Regions from separate parts of the Pseudomonas sp. HUK17 genome, predicted to be linked through region 2. Evidence: riboswitches for the same ligand, from Rfam matches in the RefSeq annotation. Region 2 holds a riboswitch; the other holds the start of a gene.
The links. A riboswitch is a leader RNA that binds a small molecule or an ion and turns the genes downstream of it on or off. The one in region 2 is predicted to bind cobalamin.

Region 1: linked by a shared signal. The riboswitch ahead of AX284_RS01795 (ABC transporter substrate-binding protein) and the one ahead of cobO (cob(I)yrinic acid a,c-diamide adenosyltransferase) in region 2 are both predicted to bind cobalamin.

What each region holds. Positions count from the first base shown of each region.
Region 1 covers NZ_LSMW01000003.1:59,364-62,758, forward strand. Annotated here, with positions in the region: gene AX284_RS01785 (precorrin-2 C(20)-methyltransferase) at 1-91, shown strand, start outside; gene cobJ (precorrin-3B C(17)-methyltransferase) at 79-1,749, shown strand; cobalamin riboswitch at 1,756-1,902, shown strand; gene AX284_RS01795 (ABC transporter substrate-binding protein) at 1,934-2,950, shown strand; gene AX284_RS01800 (FecCD family ABC transporter permease) at 2,947-3,395, shown strand, end outside.
Region 2 covers NZ_LSMW01000015.1:128,123-131,517, forward strand. Annotated here, with positions in the region: gene AX284_RS10875 (mandelate racemase/muconate lactonizing enzyme family protein) at 1-1,101, shown strand, start outside; gene AX284_RS10880 (four-helix bundle copper-binding protein) at 1,107-1,436, opposite strand; cobalamin riboswitch at 1,532-1,728, shown strand; gene cobO (cob(I)yrinic acid a,c-diamide adenosyltransferase) at 1,826-2,452, shown strand; gene AX284_RS10890 (cobyrinate a,c-diamide synthase) at 2,446-3,395, shown strand, end outside.

The DNA of each region.
Region 1 (3,395 bases), on a different contig from region 2:
CCAGCGCATCGTCGCGCTGGACGCCGTCGAGCCCATGGCCTCGCCGTATTTCTCGCTGGTGGTGGTGCCGGGGGTGAAATGGAAGGGTTGAGCCCGGCCATCGTCATCCTCGGCCCCGGCGCCCTGGCCACCGCCCGCCGCCTGCAGGACGGCCTGCCGGGCAGCCTGGTGCATGGCCTGGCCGGGCGGGTCGAGGGCGATGTCAGCTACAACGCCTTCGGCGACCACCTGCGTGACCTCTATCGCCAGCAGCGGCCCTTGGTGGTGCTCTGCGCCGCCGGCATCGTCATCCGCACCCTGGCGTCCTTGCTGGATGACAAGACCGCCGAGCCGCCGGTCCTGGCGGTGGCCGAAGACGGCAGCGCCGTGGTGCCGCTGTTGGGTGGTCTGGCCGGTGCCAACCGTCTGGCTCGCCAGCTGGGTACCTTGCTGGACGTGGCCCCGGCCATCACCACCAGTGGCGAACTGAGATTCGGCACCTGCCTGCTCGATCCACCGGCCGGCTATGCCCTGGCCGACGTCGACGTGGCCAAGCATCGGGTGGCCGATCTGCTGGCCGGCGCCCCGGTACGCATCGAGGGCGAGGCGCCCTGGCTGGATGAGGTACCCCTGGCTCGCGATCCCGAGGCGCGGCAGCGCATCCTGGTCTCGCCCCTGACCAGCGCCGACGACCATACCCTGCTGATCCATCCCCGCGCCGTGCTGGTGGCGGTACGCGCCGATGCCACCGCTGCCGCCGTCACCGAACTGCTTGCCAGCACCGGCTATGCGCCAGGTGCCGTGGCGGTGCTGCTGGCGCGGGCGGAAGACATGGCCGCGCCCGGCCTGGTCGAGCTGAGCCAGGCGCTGGATGTGCCGTTGAGATTCGTCGACGTCAACACGCCGGACTTCGCCCTGACGACGGTGGAACGTGCCCAGGAGCGGGGCATCGCCCTGCACCTGCATGACCGGCCGCTTGACGCCGAGGACCTTGGCCAGCGGCGTGGCCGCCTCAGCGTGGTGGGCTTAGGCCCCGGTGCGGCCGAACTCATGGCACCGGTGGTACGCCGCGCCCTGGACCAGGCCGAGGACGTCCTCGGCTACGCGACCTACGTGCAGATGGCCGGTCCCTTGCGTCCGGACCAGCTGGCCCATGCCAGCGACAATCGCGAAGAACTGCAGCGCGCCCGCCATGCCTTCGAACTGGCCGCCAGCGGGCGCCAGGTGGTGATGGTGTCGTCCGGCGATCCGGGCGTCTTCGCCATGGCCGCCGCGGTGCTGGAGGTGCTGGAGGGCGCCGCTGACCCGCGCTGGGCGGCGGTGGAGCTGGAGATCCTGCCGGGCATCACCGCGGCCATGGCCAGCGCCGCTCTGGCCGGGGCGCCGCTGGGCCACGACTTCTGCCTGATCTCCCTGTCCGACAACCTCAAGCCCTGGACGGTGATCGAGCAGCGCCTGCGCCAGGCCGCAGCAGCGGACCTGGCCATGGCCTTCTACAACCCCATCTCCAAGGCCCGCCCGCACCAGTTGGAGCGGGCGCTGGACGTCTTGCGCAGCTGCCGTCCGGCGAACACCCCGGTGATCCTTGGTCGCGACGTCGGCCGTCCGGGTGGCGGTCTCGAATACACCAGCCTCGGCGCCCTGCGCAGCGACATGGTGGATTCGCGCACCCTGGTGATCCTCGGCTCCAGCCATACCCGGCGCTTTCCGCGGGCCGACGGCGGCGAATGGGTCTATACGCCGCGCTGGTATGATCCGGAATTGTTATAAAGTAACATTTAATGCTTGAATCCTGGTCGCCGCTGGCCCACCCTCGGCGACCTTCCTGTTCCCTGGCGGGAAGCCGGTGAGAGTCCGGCGCGGTCGCGCCACTGTGAGCTTCGTAAGAAGCGAGCCAGACCTCGCCAGGGGACACCCATCATCCACAAGGGACGCGTCATCCCAAGGAGAGTCCATGTTTCGCCGTCTTCTGCCGCTGCTCAGCGCCGGCCTGCTGTCCGTATCCCCCCTCGCCACCCAAGCCGCCACTGCCTATCCACTGACCGTGCACAACTGCGGCCGTGACCTGGTCTTCGAGCGCGCGCCCCAACGGCTGGTCAGCCTGGGCCAGGCCAGTACCGAGTTGCTCTTGCGCCTGGGCGTGGGCGCGCGCCTGATGGGTACCGGGGTCTGGTTCGGCGGCCTGCCGAAGGACCTGCAGGAGGAGGGCAAGGGCATTCCGCGCCTGGCCGACAACGCGCCCAGCTTCGAAGCCGTGGTCGGGACCCGGCCGGACCTGGTGGCGGCCCAGTACACCTATCACGTCGGCCCGGGCGGCGAGGTGGCGGACTTCCCGCGCTTCGCCAAGCTGGGCATCGCCGCCTATGTGGCGCCCAGCGATTGCGAGGGCAAGGCGGTGACCGCCGATTCCAACAGCGACGGCAGCCGCAGTGCGCCCTTCGACATGAATCTGGTGACCCGCGAGGCCCAGGAACTGGCGGCCATTCTCGATGTGCAGCCGGCCGGCAAGCAGCTGGTCGCCGAGCTGGACCGCCGCATCGCCGCCGCTGGCGGGCAGGCCAAGGCCGCCGGGGTCCAGGGGCGTTCGGTGCTGTTCTGGTTTTCCAGTCCGCGGCTGGAAGGGGATCCCTGGGTCGCCGGCAACCTCGGCGCGCCGGCCTGGATCGCCCGGGCCTTGGGCCTGCGCAACGTGGTCGACAGCGCCGAGGAATGGCCGGCGGTGAGCTGGGAGCGCATCGCCAGTCTGGACCCTGACTATATCGTCGTGGCGCGCATGGACCGTCGTCTCTATCCCGCCGATGACGTCGACAAGAAGCTGGCCTTCCTGCGCAGCGATCCCCTGACCCGCGAATTGCGCGCGGTGCGCGAGAACCACCTGCTGGTGGTGGACGCCCCGACCCTCAATCCCTCGCTGCGGGTGGTGGACAGCGTCGAGACCCTGGCCGCCGATCTAGCCAAGCCGCAACCATGAGCCTGCCCCTGGCAGCCGAGGGGGCCCGGCCCTGGCGCTGGCTGCTGGGCCTGACCGCCGTGCTGGCGCTGGCGGCGAGCGTGGTGCTGGCGGCCTCCTTCGGCGAGATGCCCATCGCCCCGCTGACCAGTCTGCAGGCCATCGCCAACGGCCTGGGCCTGGGGCCCTATCCGGTGGAGCGCATCGTCCAGGGCATCGTCTGGGAATACCGCCTCAGTCGCGCCCTGGTGGCGGCCTGCTGCGGCGCCGGCCTGGCGGTCTCGGGTGCCATCCTCCAGGCGCTGCTGCGCAACGCCCTGGCTGAACCCTATGTGCTGGGGCTGTCGGCAGGAGCCTCCACCGGTGCGGTGCTGGTGATGCTGCTGGGCGTCGGCGGCGGGGTGCTCGGCGTCTCCCTCGGCGCCTTTCTCGGCGCCGTGCTGGCCTTCGCCGTGGTGCTGCCCTT
Region 2 (3,395 bases):
ACCTTTCGTGGCGCCGAAGCGGTGGAGGCGCAGATCCACTCGCTTTGCGCGCCGCTGCTGCTGGGTCGCGATCCCCTACAGATCGAAGCCCACAGCCGGGCGCTGCTGCGTGGCTATCTGGGCTTCAACGGCAGCGGCGTGGAAACCCGAGCGGCTTCGGCGCTGGACATCGCCCTCTGGGACCTGTTCGGCCAGACTATGGGCGTGCCCATCCATCAGCTGCTGGGTGGCCAGGTCCACGAGCGGATGCGCGCCTATAACACCTGCGCCAGTCCCAACTTCAATACCGGTGGTGACCAGCGCCGGCTGATCGCCAAGGGCGAGGCCCGCGTGGCCGGGCGCTACGACGATCAGGTGGCGGTGGTGGAAAACCCCGGTGAACTGGCCCAGAGTCTGGTGGACGAAGGGTTTGCCGCCATGAAGATCTGGCCCTTCGATGCCTTCGCCCTGGCCAGTGGCGGTCAGTATCTGTCCAGCACCGATTTGCGCCAGGGTCTGGAGCCCTTCGCGCGCATCCGGGAGGCGGTCGGCGATGGCATCGAGGTGATGTGCGAATTCCATTCCTTGTGGAATCCAACCTGCGCCCTGCAGATCGCCCGAGCACTCAAGGACTACAACATCTTCTGGGCGGAAGATCCGATCAAGATGGATCACGTTCAGGGGTTGGCGGATTTCCGGCGGCTGGCGGGCATTCCGGTCTGCGGCAGCGAGACCCTGGCGATGCGCGGCGCCTTCCGCGATCTGCTGGCGGCCGATGCGCTGGACTATGTGATGGTGGACCTGTCCTGGTGCGGAGGACTGAGCGAGGCGCGCAAGATCGCCACCTTGGCCGAGGCCTATCAGAAGCCCATCGCCCCGCACGACTGCACCGGGCCGGTGGTGCTGATGGCCTCGCTGCATCTGGGGTTGGCCTCAGCCAATGCCATCTTTCAGGAAGTGGTGCGAGCCTATCTGGCGGGCTTCTATCGTGAGCTGGTCACCGAGCTGCCGGTACTGGAGCATGGCTGGCTGCTACCGCCAACCGCACCGGGCCTGGGCACCGCCCTGCATCCGGCGCTGCGTCAGCGGCCGGACCGGATCGGGCGGGTATCAGCGCGGTAAGGGGTTCAGGCGGCCAAGGCCGCGCAGGCATCGGCGCAGGCTTCACAGGCCCGAGCGCAGGCCTGGCAGTGATCGGCCTTGTGCTTGCTACATTCGGCGGCGCAGGCGCGGCAGGTGGCCAGGCACAGGGCGCAGGCTTCGGCGACGCGATCGCTGCCGCGCTGCATGAAGGTGGCGGCCAGGCGACAGGCGTCGGCGCAGTCGCGATCCAGGCGGACGCAGTCGCGCATCATGTCCAGATTGGCTTCGCCCAGGCAGGCGCTGGCGCAGGTTTCGCAGGCGGCGGCGCAGTCGAGGCAGGCCTTGATGCAGGCGGCGAGGGTGGCATCGTTCATCCGGTAGCTCCTGGCGGTGGGTGCTTAGGGTGGACCCGTCCGCTCGACGCCGAGTTCGGGCGGTGCCATCGATTGACGCTCTCCCGGCTAGTCCGTACCCTGCGCCCTTGCACGTGGTGCCCCGCCTGGAGCGGGGTGAAACAGGGAAGCCGGTCGAGCCGGCGCTGCCCCCGCAACGGTAGTTGAGCAGTAGCTGCGCGATGCCCACTGGCCCTGGCCGGGAAGGGGCGCGGCGGATGCCACCAGGCATCGGCTCACCAGCCCGGAGACCGGCCACGCTTGCGCTCATCTCGGCGATGCGGAGGGCTTCGCGCGGCGTCGCCATCTGCCTTGCGCGGGTGGCGTCTCTGCCCGTTTCTCCGCCGCGCCCGCACCTGGAGAACCGCCCCATGACCGACACCCCCGATTCGACCAGCCCCGAGCGCGACGAACGCCACCGCGCGCGCATGGTGCGCAAGAAGGCGGTGATCGACGCCCGTATCGCCGACGCCCAGGACGAGCGTGGCCTGCTGCTGGTGCATACCGGCATCGGCAAGGGCAAGAGCAGCTCCGCCTTCGGCATGGCGGCGCGCGCCCTCGGCCATGGCATGCAGGTGGGCGTGGTGCAGTTCATCAAGGGCCGTCGTGACACCGGCGAGCAACTCTTCTTCAAGCGCTTCCCCGACGAGGTGCGCTACCACGTCATGGGCGAGGGCTTCACCTGGGACACCCAGGATCGTGCCCGCGACCTGCAGTCGGCTGCCGCCGCCTGGGCTGTGGCGGTGGAGCTCCTGCGCGATCCAGCCATCGGCCTGGTACTGCTGGATGAACTCAACATCGCCTTCAAGCACGGCTATCTGGACGTCGATCAGGTGCTGGCCGATCTGGCCGGACGTCCGGCGCACCAGCACGTGGTGGTGACCGGCCGCGGCGCCCCGCCGGCGCTGATCGAGGCCGCCGACACCGTGACCGACATGAGTCTGGTCAAGCATGCCTTCCAGTCCGGCGTCCGCGCCCAGCAGGGCATCGAATGGTAGGGGATACGCGGCACTGCCCGGCGCTGCTGATCGCCGCTCCGGCCTCCGGGCAGGGCAAGACCAGCGTCACCGCCGCCCTGGCCCGGCTGCATGCCCGCCAGGGGCGACGGGTGCGGGTGTTCAAGTGCGGTCCGGACTTTCTCGATCCGATGATCCTGGCCCGCGCCAGCGGCGCACCGGTCTACCAGCTCGATCTGTGGATGATAGGCGAGGCCGAGAGTCGGCGCCTGTTATGGGAAGCGGCGGCGGAGGCGGACCTCATCCTCATCGAAGGCGTCATGGGGCTGTTCGACGGGCAGCCGTCGGCGGCGGACCTGGCCGAGCGCTTTGGCGTACCGGTGCTGGGGGTGATCGACGCCGCGGGCCTGGCGCAGACCTTTGGTGCCCTGGCCTATGGCCTGGCCCACTATCGGCCGAGCCTGCCCTTCGCCGGGGTGCTGGCCAATCGCAGTGGCAGTCCGCGGCAGACCCAGTTGATCCGCGGCAGCCTGCCGGCGGGCATGACCTTCTTCGGTAGCCTGCCGCGCGATGCCGGCATCGAGTTGCCCAGTCGTCACCTGGGGCTGATCCAGGCCGACGAGGTCACCGACCTGGATCGCCGTCTGGACATGGCGGCCGACGCCCTGGGTGCCAGTTCCGACATCGAATTGCCAGCGCCGGTGGCCTTCGCCGCGCCGGAACCGGCCGTGGTCGAGCCGCTGCTGGCGGGGGTGCGCATCGGCGTGGCCCGCGATGCGGCCCTGGCGTTTCTCTACCAGGCCAATCTGGACTTGCTGCGCGCCCTGGGCGCCGAGCTGCAGTTCTTTTCCGTGCTCGCTGATCCGACGCTGCCGGAGGTGGACAGCCTCTATCTGCCCGGGGGCTATCCCGAGCTGCACCTGCAGACGTTGTCCAACAATCTGGGCATGCGCGCGGCCATCCGCGCCCATCACGCCGCCGGCAA